2 regions of the Shewanella sp. Scap07 genome follow, and region 2 is predicted to be linked to the other one. Evidence: predicted binding sites of a transcription regulator. Region 2 holds the regulator's gene; the other holds the start of a gene.
What was found. The regulator MetJ, encoded in region 2, represses methionine synthesis genes. The targets are predictions, from matches to a motif close to TAGACGTCTAGACGTCTA.

Region 1: the regulator MetJ is predicted to act here: its motif matches at 4,332-4,349, upstream of serA (phosphoglycerate dehydrogenase).

The regions. Positions count from the first base shown of each region.
Region 1 covers NZ_CP041329.1:759,828-767,608, reverse strand. Annotated here, with positions in the region: gene FLM48_RS03325 (curlin) at 761-1,147, shown strand; gene FLM48_RS03320 (curlin) at 1,161-2,681, shown strand; gene FLM48_RS03315 (LuxR C-terminal-related transcriptional regulator) at 2,748-3,413, opposite strand; gene FLM48_RS03310 (DUF2238 domain-containing protein) at 3,675-4,283, opposite strand; gene serA (phosphoglycerate dehydrogenase) at 4,447-5,676, shown strand; gene FLM48_RS03300 (GNAT family N-acetyltransferase) at 5,792-6,220, opposite strand; gene ygfZ (tRNA-modifying protein YgfZ) at 6,397-7,359, shown strand; gene FLM48_RS03290 (ABC transporter ATP-binding protein) at 7,747-7,781, shown strand, end outside.
Region 2 covers NZ_CP041329.1:654,759-662,539, reverse strand. Annotated here, with positions in the region: gene FLM48_RS02900 (bifunctional aspartate kinase/homoserine dehydrogenase II) at 1-1,724, opposite strand, end outside; gene metB (cystathionine gamma-synthase) at 1,747-2,913, opposite strand; gene metJ (met regulon transcriptional regulator MetJ) at 3,128-3,442, shown strand; gene FLM48_RS02885 (sulfite exporter TauE/SafE family protein) at 3,623-4,363, shown strand; gene traF (conjugal transfer protein TraF) at 4,447-5,421, opposite strand; gene FLM48_RS02875 (LysR family transcriptional regulator) at 5,590-6,504, opposite strand; gene FLM48_RS02870 (SDR family oxidoreductase) at 6,622-7,341, shown strand; gene FLM48_RS02865 (ABC transporter transmembrane domain-containing protein) at 7,591-7,781, shown strand, end outside.

The sequences.
Region 1 (7,781 bases), 110 kb from region 2:
CAAGGGATCAAAATCACTTTGCAGAATTTATTTCATTCAACTGCTAACTTGGTAATAACTTTTGGTAAAGCGCTCAAAAATATCAATAAATATGCATCAGTAACGCATCAATCCATAAAGAAAATAACAACAACATTAACACCAACAACAACTAACACCCAATAGTGACACTTTTAAGCTGATTAGATGAATGATGATTTATCGCAATAAGCAGTACAAACATACGTAATAAAATTTCAATTAAGTAATTTTGTGATCGAAAATCCATTCAAAAAACATGCCTGCCAAGCAGTAGGCGCTGTATTTAGTCCAATTCACCACGAAAGAATATTTTTGCAGTTTAAAATTGCAGTTAAACTCAATAATTGAGAGCCTCAGTCGCTGTATTTCATCTGCTTTTAACGAGCAAATAATACTTTTCTACTAAGCGCATTGGATTACAAATAGGCGACTATTTGCAATCACTCTAAAAATAACCCCCTATTTTTCAATCAATTGAACAGCAATCTCAGTGAATGAAAATTAACCAACAAATAGACCTTCTTCCAATTGTTCAAAGGTCATTCACTCCGTACCTTTGTTCTACATTCGGCAGACTAAATTAGTTCACTACAGAACTTTGTGCTGATAGTGAATTAATTTTTTATACGAACCGCTAAATAGTCTTGCTCATTGACGAGCTGTTGTATCTGTTTGGCACATAACAAAGGAGTGTTTAGTGTCTGCTTTAATAAAAAGCGTTGTTAGCTTTGTACTCCTTATGTCGACCTTTGACTTGTACGCTAATGATATTCGAGCCAATCAAGTCAGCGAACTTCCCATTACTCTCCAAGTGTTGCTTGAGCAGGGCGGCAGAGATAACGCTATTGGCCTAATGCAACTTGGCTATAGCAATCACGCGGAAATGTTGCAATCTGGCCATGATAATACCAATGCGACCTTGCAATTTGGTGCTGAAAATCAAGCCAATGTTCACCAATACGGTAGTGGTAATGAAGTACAGCTTTTGCAAGTTGGGTGGTCAAATCAGGCCGACATCACTCAAGTGGGTGACGGCAATTTAGTCCAGCTCAACCAACTCGGAAGTGCGAATTTTTCAATTGAACAGATTGCAGATAATGCCGCAATCACTATAACTCAATATTAACAGGGAGCGTCCAATGAGATCGCAAGCAAAGAAGTCTATTATCGCGTTAGCTATTACCGCAAGCATCGGTATGTCTGCATCAGCTTTTGCTGCTTCAGATAACGAAGCCACCATCAATCAGACAATTTCAGTCGCAGCTGATGCCGCTGTTGTTGGCCAAGAAGTTGTGGTTACCCAGACAGGTGATTTAAACATCACCACTGTTGACCAAACTGGTGACGACCAAACAGCTACGATTACTCAAGATGGTGTATGGCATGAAGCTTACGTAACATCTGAAGGTGAAAGTAACAACGTTGAAGTTGACCAAGTTGATGATTGGCATGTATCTAGCATCGACATTGAAGGCAACGGCAACGAAGCAATCACTGATCAAACAGGCTTTTGGAACCAATCTGATGCCAATGTTATTGGTAATGAAAACAGCGTTGATGTGTTACAGGTTGGCGTGACAAATACCTCAGACATTGACCTTATTGGTGATAGCAACACCGCTGTTGTTGATCAAGCAGGTGACAATAACGAAGCTTTGTTCTTGGTAGAGGGTGATGAAAACGACGGTAGCATTACTCAAATAGGTAATGACAACTTAGGTGGTATGGTTTCACTAGCACTCACCCCAAATGTCGGCAACAACAATGATGTCACTATCTACCAAGAAGGTGACTTTAACTTTGCTGGCGTACAAGGTGTTGAAGGCGACGACAATACTTTTGATGTTAACCAAGTTGGTAATTCGAACGCAGGCTTTGTATATACCCTTGCAGGTAACGAAAACACGATAGAGATCGACCAAGATGGTGACTCTAACCGCGCTTACATGCAATTTGCCACTGGCGATGGTAATGAGGTAGCTATTACCCAAAATGGTGATGGTAACGTTATTGGCGATATCTTAATTGCTGATGTACAAGGCAGTGAAAATACCATCACGATTGACCAAGTTGGCGATACCAACGGCGCTGAATTCCAAGTTTGGGGTGATGAGAACACTGTAGATTTAGACCAGACTGGTGACACTAACTTTGCTACATTTGGTGTTTACGGCGACGAAAATGATTTAACTCTGGTTTCTACTGGTGACAATAACCAAATCGTTGCTTTTGCAGTATTCGATGGCAATGAGATCAATGTCGAGCAAGAAGGTGACTTAAACTACACTGAAGTGGTTGCTGAAGGGTTTGATAATGTCATTACTTCAGAGCAATTTGGCAATGAGAATGAAGCAATTGTCACTGTAGCTGGCGACCTCAATGTTGAAGTCGATACCCTGCAAACGGGTGACTTGAACGTTATTGACTTGCTCATCAGCGGCGATGAAAACTACGCCAACATTACCCAACTTGGTGATGGTAACTGGGTTGGCGGTGATAACGGTACTGCTGAATTTGCCGTAGTTGGTGACAACAACAGCTTAACTGTATCGCAAACCGGTAATGATAACCTAGTGATGGGTTCTCAGACAGGTACTGAAAACATGATCAGCGTGACCCAAATGGGTGACTTCAATACTGCGACTGTTATTCAAAACTAAGTCAATATATCAACAATAAAAAAGGGAGCAATTGCTCCCTTTTTTTAATTTAAAAATAAGTGACTATTAAGAGCACAATTCAAAATGACTTTGATAAGTTTGTGCCCAGCGTAATAACTCGACTCGATTACGTGATTGCGTTTTTCTAAAAATAGAAGAAATATGTGCTTTAACAGTATGTTCACTGATACATAAGCGATGTGCAATTTCTTTATTTCTAGCACCGCTAGAAACTAGCTGAATAATAGTTCTCTCTCGACCAGTGAGCATTTGCAACATCGCTACTGTATCTTGGGAAAAGTCATTCGCACCATCTAACCGTTTAACTAGCTGACGAAACATTTTAGATATCAACGTTCTATCATACCAAAGCTCATCGCCTACCATTTTCCGCAAACCGGTTAATAATAGATCCATGCGCTGATCGGCATACAGTAAGCCTCGAATACCGAGCAGTAATGCTGATTCGGCTTCTAAAGTATCTCGTTCCACTTGATATAGCGCAACAGGCACATGAGGCACCAGTCGAGAGGCTAATAAAGGAATTCCTTTATTGTCTAATGCCGCCCCTTTTTGGGCGATAAGATAAAAGCTATTATTATCCCGCTCAGGATCAAGCTCTGAAACTTGCTTAACAATCCGTGTTTTTAGACCGATAGACTCGGCCAGTACTGCTAAATGGCAAGGTGCAGCCACTTGATGCAGAAAGACTAACTCGTCAATTTTACTCATTTACTTCTCTCCCTGAAAAGTCAGTAATTAACTCAATAACCAGGTTAATCACATTTCCCTATCAATCAGAATAATGACTCTTTCCGATAAGGTTTAGTAGGTTTGAATAAATCCTACCGAATTACCATAGTAAAAAAGTATGAACGCTAATATTATATCAACAAATGTTACAGAGGAATAACATTTAGTTATAAAGAGTCAATAATATAGAATATGTAGACTTAAAAAATGCACATAATTTATTTTATACAGAATAAAAATCTAATTTGGCGTCTTAATTTGCTTAATTAGCCTATCATGTGTTTGCGACAGCAAGATTAAACAGCTTATAGCGCCAATGAGTGCCATCATCATGTCCGATTGCGTATCCCAAACATAACCTTGTGTGCCTAAAAACGCCTCAGCATCTTCACCGGTTGCTAGCGCCACCCACCACTCAATTAACTCATAAAATGCTGATAGCGCTAGGGCAAAACAACAGACTAAGAAATGGCACCAAGCGCCCGCCTGCAACACAGCCTGCCTAATCAACACCTCTCGTGCCAAAAGCGCCGGAATAAACCCTTGGGCCAAATGACCGACTTTGTCGTAATTGTTGCGATCTGACCCCATCCACTGTGCAATATCATCAAACAGTGGCACTTCAGCATAGGTATAGTGACCGCCCACCATCAAAATCACCGCATGCACTAAAATTAGACCATAGGCCAATGAGGTTAACGGAAATGACTTTCGCGTAAAAAATAGTATGGGTAAGGCCGCAATTGCGGGGAGCACCTCTAAAAACCAAGTGAACTGATCTTTGGGTTGGTAACCTGACCAAAGCAACACCGATAAAAAAATCGTGAGCCAAATAGCGCTTTTATTCAAAATAAGAACTCCTTAGACGATATTGTTTTATTATCAGAATAATAACTTTAGCCATCTAGCCCTCCACAGTGGCGAAAAAAAGTGCTATTTTGGGCGGGCATAATAATAATTACATCATTGATAGTGACATAGTAGCAACAACAAACAAGAGGGTACCCATATCATGGCGAAACATTCGCTGGACAAGGATAAGATCAAGATCCTGCTGTTGGAAGGCGTCCACCAGTCTGCCGTTGATGTATTTAAACGTGCAGGATACAGCAACATAGAGTATCACAAGGCATCACTCGGGGAGGAAGCACTATTAGCTTCCATTAAAGATGCTCACTTTGTTGGTCTTCGCTCGCGTACCCAAATCACTGAAACTGTGCTGAATCATGCCGAAAAATTAGTCGGTATTGGTTGCTTTTGTATCGGCACTAACCAAGTCAATCTTGCTGCTGCCGAAAAACGCGGTATTCCGGTATTCAATGCGCCGTTCTCAAACACTCGAAGTGTAGCAGAATTGGTATTAGGCGAGATAATCATGCTATTTCGCGGCATTCCGCAGCGAAACGCACTGGCACACCGCGGTGGCTGGTTAAAGAGCGCGGTCGGCAGTTATGAGGCCCGCGGCAAAACTCTTGGCGTGATTGGCTATGGTCATATCGGTACCCAACTAGGTATTTTGGCGGAAACCTTAGGCATGCGTGTCATCTTTTATGATATTGAAGACAAACTGCCACTCGGTAATGCGCAACAGATCCACTCGCTACCTGAATTGCTATCCCTTGCTGATGTAGTCAGTTTACATGTACCAGAAACGGCACAGACTAAAGAGATGATAGCAGCAGCCGAGCTTGACTGCATGAAGCAAGGAAGCATCTTAATCAATGCTTCTCGCGGTACAGTGGTTGATATCGATGCCCTTGCCCAAGCAATCAAGAGTGAACGTATTGTTGGCGCCGCCATTGATGTGTTCCCTGTAGAGCCAAAATCTAATGACGATGAATTTATCAGTCCGCTACGTGGCTTAGATAATGTTATTTTGACTCCTCACGTGGGTGGTAGCACCCAAGAAGCTCAAGAGAACATTGGTATCGAGGTCGCGGGTAAGTTGGCGAAATACTCAGACAATGGCTCAACGGTAACAGCGGTTAACTTCCCTGAAGTCTCGCTGGCTCAGCATGAGAATGCTTCGCGACTATTGCACATTCACCATAACAAACCCGGTATTCTAATTAAGATTAACCAAGCGTTTGCGGAGAAAGGCATCAATATTGCGGCGCAATACCTACAAACTACCGCTGACATTGGTTATGTAGTGATGGAAGTCGACTCTGACCAAGCCGTAGAAGCGCTTGAGCAGATGAAAGCTATCGACGGTACCATTCGCGCTAGACTGCTCAACTAGTCCGGCACATCGGTAATTAAAAAGCACATGAATGACATGTGCTTTTTTCATTTAAGGGCCATGATGAACAGTCAAAAACTGCGTTGTTTGGACGTCAAAGCCGCTACCTAAAACGCTAATAATGTTTCAGCATAAAATAGCGCGCTGGACTTGCCACTAATTCTGGCACCTCACCGACCACTTCAAAACCTAGCTTTTGATAAAAAGGCTGTGCTTGGAACCCCAAAGTGTCAAGTTGTGCCACCACACAGCCACGAGACTTAGCTTCAGCTTCAGCTTGCATCATTAAGCGCTTTCCAAGTCCGCTACCACGCTGATTTTCAGCAACCCACACCACCTCTATCAAGTAATTTCGATATATGGTGCATCCTGCCACGCCGCCAATCAATACCCCGTGTTCATCACGGGCAACCACCATGAGTGGCTGCGATTTTTCATCCCCCATGTGCTCGACATTAAACTGCCTAACCCCAGCGACAAGCTGTTCAAAAACTGCGTCATCTTGCTGGTTAATAGTGTTTAAGGTTGCGCTATTGCTGGACATATTCCTTCCTCAATTGCCTCAGTTGTTGTGCTCATCTATGCTCAAATATTGTTTTTGTTCTACGGATCACATTTGATCCCTTTATATTTTTATAAATGCCCATATATCTTTAACTAACCACACGATAGGATGACACTCTTTAGTGATTCTACCCGCTTTAGCTTAGGACGATTACCATGACTTTAAGCCTTTCGCAGCCACAATGGCTAGCAACCGACTCTACTCCTGCTGTAATGCTATCTGTACTTGACCATTTTGGCCTGATGCGCGTCACCGGAGAGCAAGGTCGAAGCTTTATTCATGGACAAGTTACCACCGATATCAGCTCTTTAGCTAACGATCAGTGGCGTTGGGGGGCACATTGTGACCCTAAAGGTAAAATGTTAGCGGCATTCAGAACATTTGCTATCGATGATGCACTGATGCTAATGATGCCAAAAGACACCTTAGCAGCCGATTTACCTCAATTAGCTAAATACGCCGTATTTAGTAAAGCAGAGCTAACCGATGCCAGTGAAGACTTTGTTATATTGGGCGTAGCAGGCACTGATGCTAGCCAGTGGATACAAGATCATTTTGGCGAAATCAACCAAGAGCTGAGTGAAATTCCCGGCGGCGTTTTACTTAAAGATGGCGAGCGCTACATCATGGTATTAGAACAAAGTGCTGCACAGCCATTATTGGGCTCAATTAGTGAGCCTTTATACAGCGCCACAGCTTGGCAAGCGCTTGATATCAAAGCTGGCTACCCTAATATTGCTGCCAGTCATCAAGGTCAATTTGTGCCGCAGATGTGTAACTTACAAGCTATCAATGGCATCAGCTTTGAAAAAGGCTGTTACATGGGCCAAGAAACCATCGCCCGAATGAAATACCGTGGTGGCAACAAGCGTGCACTGTATATCATTACTGGCACAGCAGAGTCAGCGGTTAATACCGACAGTAAATTGGAAATCGCCATCGAAGATGGCTTTAAAAAACTCGGCACCATTATTGAGGTTGCTCAGCAAGACAACCAAGTGCTGCTTAGTGCCGTACTGCCTAATGATACTGAAATCGGTACCCAACTACGTATTGCTGACATGCCAGCATCGTCGCTGACTATTCAGGCGCTGCCCTATTCGCTGGACGAAGCATAATACACGCCTCAGCCATCGCAATAACAATGCGGTAACGAGTTCATTAAAAGGCGCATCTTGCGCCTTTTTCTTATCTATGTCCCGCACACTCAACCGCCCAACCCCGACCGATAAATACCGCCATTATCGATATGATAAATGATCCTTCTAGGCACGAGTTAAGTATGTATTATCTAATACCGATTCAGGTATGATGAATTTGTGAAGTGAAGCGAACCAACCTAGATCTTGTATATGTAGCATTCAGAATCAAGATTTTATCGCAAAGCGATAGTGTCGCCATTTAAAGAGTTGTTAGTGGCATATGGGTCAAATCCACTCACCATCGCGTTAATATTCGGTCTGGGTTCGAGTGGGATAATTGCAGCAGTTAGCAATGGAGTGATAATGAGTCATGCAATCGTTGAGCTAAATAATCTATC
Region 2 (7,781 bases):
CGACGATTACCCAGCTGCTGCTTCAGTTCACGATAAAACGCCAGTGGGCCAGAACCGGCTAACTTGTTGGCACTGACCACATGGATTCCACGGGCAAAAAACGCAGGATATTGCAGGGTTAAATCTGCGCTAGCACTGATATCGAGCGCGACAATCTCATCGCACTCTAGGCCTTGTAGCTTGTCAAACAACTGGCTGTATTGCCAAGCTTCAGCTTCGCTATCAAACCGCTGTTGCCAACTGTCTAGGTCAATGTCGGTATCTGATAGCAGTGCCTTGCGCGAGCTGAGCAAACCGATGAGTTCAACGCTGGCCTCTAGCTCTTTATTGAGGTTAGGTCTGGCCTGTTTAAACAGATCAATCCACGCTTCGCCGATATTACCCACACCCAACAGCAACACGCCAATGCGCTTTCTTGGCCCAGCACAGCGACGATGCACCTTTTGGGTCAACAGGTTAACCTGTGACTTCGGCACTAAAGTGACTAAGCTCAAGCCATCATTGCACAGCGGCCGAGCTTCGCGACTCAACAAGCGGGCAAAACCACGGCGATACAAATTGGCGTCAGCGCTCACTAATGCCACTAAGCCTAAATCTTGCTTCACTGATACTTCGCTCACAGCCAATTCGTTGCTGTTAGACTCAATCACTGCCAGCGCTTGTTTCTCGTTTTCATGGGTAAAAGCTAGCTCAACACGGTTTTGCGTGAGCGGCCAATGCGCTAAAGGCGTAAGCCCTGCTTGAGCAAAGCTTGCTAGCAGCTGTGGCAGTGGTGCACGGGCAGTTAATTGCAGTAATGACACTGAAGGTAAGCTAGTCACCACAGGCGCACTTGCTTGCGAGCTTTTCGGGGCAATTAAGGTAAAGTCAGTATGCGGTGCGTAACTTGAACGTACCGCTAAGCTAACCTCTGTATCGAACAGCGGCTGTAAGGTGCGATTATGCAGCACAGGAGAGCCTAAATGCGCTAAACGGTTAGCTTCGGTTAACGACATGCTCTTAAGTAGTTTGGCATCATTGATACGGTTAGGGTCTGCATTGAACACCCCTTCCACATCGGTCCAGATAGTGACGCGTTCAATATCCGCTAAGCTTGCTAACAATGTGGCACTGAAGTCTGAGCCATTACGGCCTAGCAGTAATGTATCGCCACTGTCGTTGGCACAAATAAATCCGGTGATTACAATTCGTTGATTGGGGTGAGCGCTCAGCGCGGCCTGCACTTTGTCTTTCGACTCTTGCAACCGAATTTGCGGCACCGCTGCTTCATCAGCCACGAGTAAAGTGCGCGCGTCTACATCAACAGCCGCCACGCCAGATTCACGTAGCAATGCCGCCAATAAACAAGACGACCAGCGTTCACCAAAACTCACCACTTGGTTGCTTTGATATTCACTTAAGCGCTCTAATGACAACAAGCTGATTAGCGTTGCTTTGTCGGTGGCTAAACGTTCACGTAGGCTGCGGGCTTGCTCATTGGATAGCAGTTGTTCAATCAGGTTTTGCTGATAACTCATCAGCACCTGCAGCTCTTCTTGCCACAGTTCACCATTGTCACGTAGCGTAAGCAGTTTATAGAGAAAATTAGTACTCTTGCCCGCTGCTGATACCACAATTAAATCATCGCTGTGACCATGAGTCAGCAAAATATGCGCGACACGGCGATAGCAATCAGCGTCAGCTAGGCTAGAACCACCAAATTTATGTAAATGACATCGTGTCATCTGTTACTCCTACTAAACGAGCTTAACAACTAGCCGCATTGGCGGCATCTAACGCTGCGCTGATATCAGCCACTAAATCTTCGCCATCTTCAATACCGACAGATAAACGGATGAGGGTATCGTGTACGCCCGCTTCTGCGCGCGCCTGTGCATCCATCGCTCGGTGTGTCATGGTGGCAGGCACAGCCACTAAGCTTTCCACACCGCCTAAACTTTCGGCCACAGAGAAATAGTTTAACGCATCCAGGAAGGCAACAAGTTGCGCTTCGCCACCTTTTAATTCAAAACTGAGCATGGCACCAAAGCCTGCTTGTTGTTTAGCCGCAATTTTATGTCCTGGGTGATCAGGCAAACCTGGGTAGTACACAGTATCAACCGCATCATGACGTGTTAATACGGCCAGGACTTTCTCTGCATTAGCTTGGTGCTCACGAATACGCACGGCTAAGGTGCGTATACCGCGCAATGTCAGGTAACTATCAAAAGCAGATCCAGTTAAACCTAAGGTATTTGACCACCAGTGCAGTAACTCGCCCACTTCTGCATCTTTAGCCACCACGGCACCACCGACAACATCACTGTGGCCGTTGATATACTTGGTGGTTGAGTGGATCACAATATCAGCACCCAATAATAAAGGCTGCTGTAGGATGGGCGAAAGGAAAGTGTTGTCAACAACGACTTGAGCTCCCACGTCGTGGCTGGCCTGGGCAATCGTCTCAATATCAACAACACGTAAAAGCGGATTAGAGGGGGTTTCTAGCCACACCATTTTAGGCTTTTTACTAATGGCTTCGGCTAATGCAGCCTCATCGGTTTGATCGACAACCACTAATTTAAACGCGCCCTTTTTGGCCAAATTAGTAAACAGTCGATAACTGCCACCATAACAATCATGGGGAACCACCAGCAGATCATCTGGCCCCAATAAGCTAGTAACTAGGGTAATGGCAGCCATACCTGTACAGGTCACAACGCCAGTCGCGCCCTTTTCCAGTTCGGCGATGGCATCACCTAAAATACAACGGGTAGGGTTACCTGAGCGACTATAGTCAAAATCGCGTGGATTTTTATGCCCATCAAATGAGTAGTTGGTAGAAAGATAAATAGGCGGTACAACTGCACCGTGCTGAGTATCGGACTCAATACCTCGACGTACTGCTGCGGTGGCCAATTTACGCTCTGTCATCATCTACTCCTAAAATATGAAAATAGACACCTAAGAGATGTCTGGACGTCTAAATGTACCGAAGGTGGTGGCCCTCGTCAACCAATTTTAGCCATTTAGACGTCCAAACATGTAGAAATCTATTTGCAATTAACAAAAATAAGAGGCAATAATTTGACTGTAGTTTGTAAGGGTATAAAATCTGCCCCGAATTTGAGAATTTACAGGTGAGTCGATGACTGAATGGAATGGCGATTATATAAGCCCATATGCTGAACATGGCAAAAAAAATGAACAGGTAAAAAAAATCACTGTTTCAATTCCGCTTAAGGTTTTAAAAGTATTAACTGACGAACGTACTCGCCGCCAAGTTAATAACTTACGCCATGCCACCAACAGCGAGCTGTTATGCGAAGCATTTTTGCATGCTTATACTGGCCAGCCATTGCCTAACGATGAAGACTTGTCTAAAGATAAGCCCGATAGCATGCCAGCAGAAGTGAAACGCTTGATGGACGAAATGGGCATCGAGTGGGAAGAACTAGAATAGATCAACCGCGTTTGCTCTAGTTTACCTACTGAGTTTGAAATGTTAGCCAGGCCATCTCGGCTGACGTTTCAACCTGTTCACGTTCCACGTTTTAGTTTTCCACCGCAGCCAATCACAGCAAATAGTCGTACTGAAAGATCAGGCTCTACCTGATCGCTCATTTATCTGCAGAGGCGCTCTATGTTCGACTTGATTGATCCGACAACCTTATTACTCGCCTCATTGATTATTTTTGCTGGCGCGTTAACCCAGAGCCTCATTGGGTTCGGCTTAGCCGTGGTAGCCTCACCTTTGCTGTATCTGGTCGATCCCCAGCTTGTGCCGGCGCCGGTGATTTTGATGGGCTTTTCTATTTCTCTACTCACTTTGATGCGAGAGCGCGCCTCGCTGCAGTTTAATGGTCTTCAATATGCTTTGCTGGGGCGTGTGCCCGGTGGCTTTATTGGCGCAGCCCTACTGCTGTTTGCCCCAGCGCCGATATTGGGATTAGCCATTGCCACCATTGTATTAGTTGCGGTATTGCTCAGTGTGCTGCGGTTTAATTTGGCAATTAACAAACAGAGCTTATTTGCTGCGGGCGTATTATCTGGGGTGTTTGGTAATATCGCTGCCATTGGTGGACCGCCGATGGCGATATTGCTTGCTGGTAAAGATGCCAAACAGTTTCGTGCTGCCCTATCAGCATTTTTCATTTTCAGTTCGATGATTGCACTGGCTATTTTGGCTGTCACGGGCCTGCTCACTTGGCAACATATCAGTGTGTCGGTATTACTGCTGCCATCGGTCGTACTTGGCTATCTTGCGGCAAATAGAATGGTGGGCCATGTCGATAAAGACAAAACTCGTTCAATGACGTTGCTGTTATGCTCGCTCAGTGCATTGATATTAATTGCAAAATCAATATTTGAACTCGCGAGCTAAGCCGCGATTATCGAGTAGCTGAATCACAGACGACAAGCAGCCGCGTGGCGACACTGATTTTATCGTGACGTCTTGCTGGTGAGTTAGAAATAATAAGAAGTTTTAAGCACGCCGCCGACTGCAGCATCACTATCAACCAAACCGGTGAAATCAATACTAAAGCTAGGCCCGAATGACATGCCAGTGCCAATGGTGTAAATATCTGCTTCGTGCTCAAGCATATCATGTCGATAGCCTAGGCTAACGGAAAGCCAGTCAGTGGCCTTTAATGCCCCTGCAAAACGAACATACTGACTATCTTCGATATCGGTAAACCCTTGGTTGGCATTAAGGTCGATGTCAGAACTGACACTCAATGCGCGCCACTGGTAAGCGATACCCGCGTTATACAGCGGCGCTAATTGATAGTCATACGCCTGCACACTAAAAGGGTTATCAACGCTGATGGTTTGCGGGACTAAATTACGCCCAGATACGCCCACAACCAACCCATCAACAGGTTCGAGTGCGAGGCCAACATCAAGGTTGGATGTCACTTGGCTATCGCCTGCTAGCGTATCGCTGTTACTTCGGTATGCAGACAGGCTATCGGCGATTGTATAGCTTTCTATGGTTTGCAGTTTGGGAGTGACCTCTACTGCAATCGGTAAATTAACGATCGACAGCGGCATACTCATCGTCAGATTATGCTCTGTGGTTTTTGCTGCCGCCAATGCTGGCTCAGCACTTAATTGGCTTTTGATATCACCACTTACCGCCCCGGCGTTGATCCAATCAACTGGTGGCTGCTCAATATCATATTGCAGCGACAGGTTAGCTGCATAAGGCCAAGACTGACTGTGACTGACTGTGGCAGAGCGCTGCCAAGGGTTATCTGATGTGTTTAGTGTGCTGACTAGGTTCACCCCATTGGCTTGTGGCTGAACACTGAATATTTGATGCGCTAAAGGCGAGTGCTTTAAGTGCTGAGTGTTGGCATAATCTCCCCCTTCGGCATACAAATTTGCCGAAAAAATCAGGGTTAACGCCATGCTAAAACAAAGATGAAGTGATCTCATTTCATTCAGCCCTTATATTATTTTTGTTGTAGTGATGTCTTTTACTACGCATCGAATTTAAAGATAGTTCATCAAAACTCACTACGGCAGAAAATTTTTATTATTTCAGCCAAAAATGATCACCAAAATCGCTGCAATCCGCCACCTAAAAGGCGTACAGCGAAACGATCATTTTTTGCGGTAATTCTCCTCACTATAGCGCTGAAATTCTTCGACCACATACTGAGCAAACATGTTAAACCTCAGGGCACGATGGGGATCTTGGTGGTAAACCAAGTACACAGGGGTATCGGCCACTTTCCAGTCACTAAAAACCGGAACTAAGGTTTGATTGGCCAGCTCGTCAGGACAGTACAAGGTGGGTAGCCTGACAATACCATTGCCAGCGATCGCACTGGCGATCATCGCTCGGCCGTTTTTGCATTTAAATCCGCCTGAAATCGCCACCTCAGCATGCAACTTAGGATCGCTGATGTGTTGATAATGCCAATGGTCGATACTGCCCGTAATGCAATAATGCTGCTTTAACTCTTTGGGGTGGCTCGGCGTCCCTCTTTGTTGCAGGTAAGCTGGCGCAGCCATGGTTTCATTGCTCAGAGTAAGCAGTTTTCTCGCGATCAAGTTAGAGTCAGGTAAACTGCCCATTCGAAATACAAAATCAAATTGATCCAACAGCAGATCCACCCGTTGGCTGCTGAAATCCAGCTCGACCTCAATATCTGGGTAACGTTTTACGAAGTCACTGACCAACGGCGCGACAATTTCCTCACCAATGAAGCCGCCCACCGAATTGATTTTGATTTGTCCTTTTGGCGAGTTAGTTATGTCCATCGCTTGGGCGCAGGCAGCATCAATGATATTCATCGCTTGACGACACTCTTGATAAACCAACTGCCCCTGCTCTGTCAGCCTCTGCGCCCGCGTGGTCCGCATGATCAGGCTCACCCCCAACACTTGCTCCAATTTAGTCAGTTGCTTGGATAAATGGGAGCGGGAACAATTAAGAACCTCAGCAGCATGGGTAAAACTGCCTGATTCCGCAATCACCAGAAAAGTTTGTATTAATGATAGGTCCGGTGCCATAACGACCTCAATTTGCAATCATATGTAAACAATCATATTCCAATGAGGCCATATATCAACAATAAGCTTTTCTATAATCTTGTCTGCATTGAAATACAGTCAACAAGTGAGACAACAATGAAATCATTAATCGTTATTACCGGCGCCTCATCAGGCATAGGCGCCGCGATGGCAAAAGCCTTCTGTGCCAAAGGCCATCCATTATTATTACTTGCTCGCCGCCTCGAGCCTATGCAAGCGTTGGCATTAGATAACTGCATGACCATCAGTGTTGATGTCACCGATGGCGCGGCCATTAGCGAAGCAATTGCCCAAGCTGTGGCTAAATTTGGCCCAGTTGGATGCCTAATCAACAACGCAGGCGTCATGCTACTTGGCCAAGCAGACCAACAAGATCCAGCGGAATGGTCGTGTATGCTCAACATCAACGTCATGGGCGTTCTCAATGGTATTCACGCGGTACTTGCTGATATGAAACAGCGCAAAACTGGCACCATTATCAATGTAAGCTCGATTGCCGGTCGCAAGACTTTCCCAAATCATGCCGCTTACTGTGCCACTAAATTTGCAGTACATGCACTAACGGAAAACATTCGCGAAGAAGTGGCAATGGATGATGTTCGCCTCATTACTATTGCGCCTGGTGCAGTAGAAACCGAACTACTTAGCCATACCACCAGCGATGAAATTAAAGCGGGTTATGAAGACTGGAAGCAAGATATGGGCGGCGTTGTTGCGCCAGAAACCATTGCTGATGCCGCCCTGTTTGCCTATGAGCAACCGCAAAGCGTTTGCGTACGTGAAATTGTGCTCGCTGCGACACGTCAGCAACCTTAATGGCAACTTAGGCTGATTTTGTTCAGTTAGCTAGCCAGCAAAATACGCGGTGAAGCAGCAATGCTCACCGCTTTTTTATCCCTCTAATGACTTAGCGTTTATTTCTCCAGCAGTAAATCTTTAAAATCCAGCAAAAAACAGTACAAAAACATAGCGCTTTGACTAAAGTTACTGTTAACTTAGTAGCAACAATTGCCTAAAAATTGTTCCCATAATCACGCCACTGACCCCATAACAAGGAAGTAAGCGATGACAGAGAACTTTAGTCTGCTAGCAAAAAACCGCGCTTGGGTTGAGCTGCTGTTTTCCTCCACATTTATCAATTTACTGTCATTGGCACTGCCATTTACGATGCTGCAGATATACGACCGTATTCTGCCTAATCAAGGTTATGGTACCGCAAGCGTGCTGGCATCTGCGGTAGCGGTCGCAATTATACT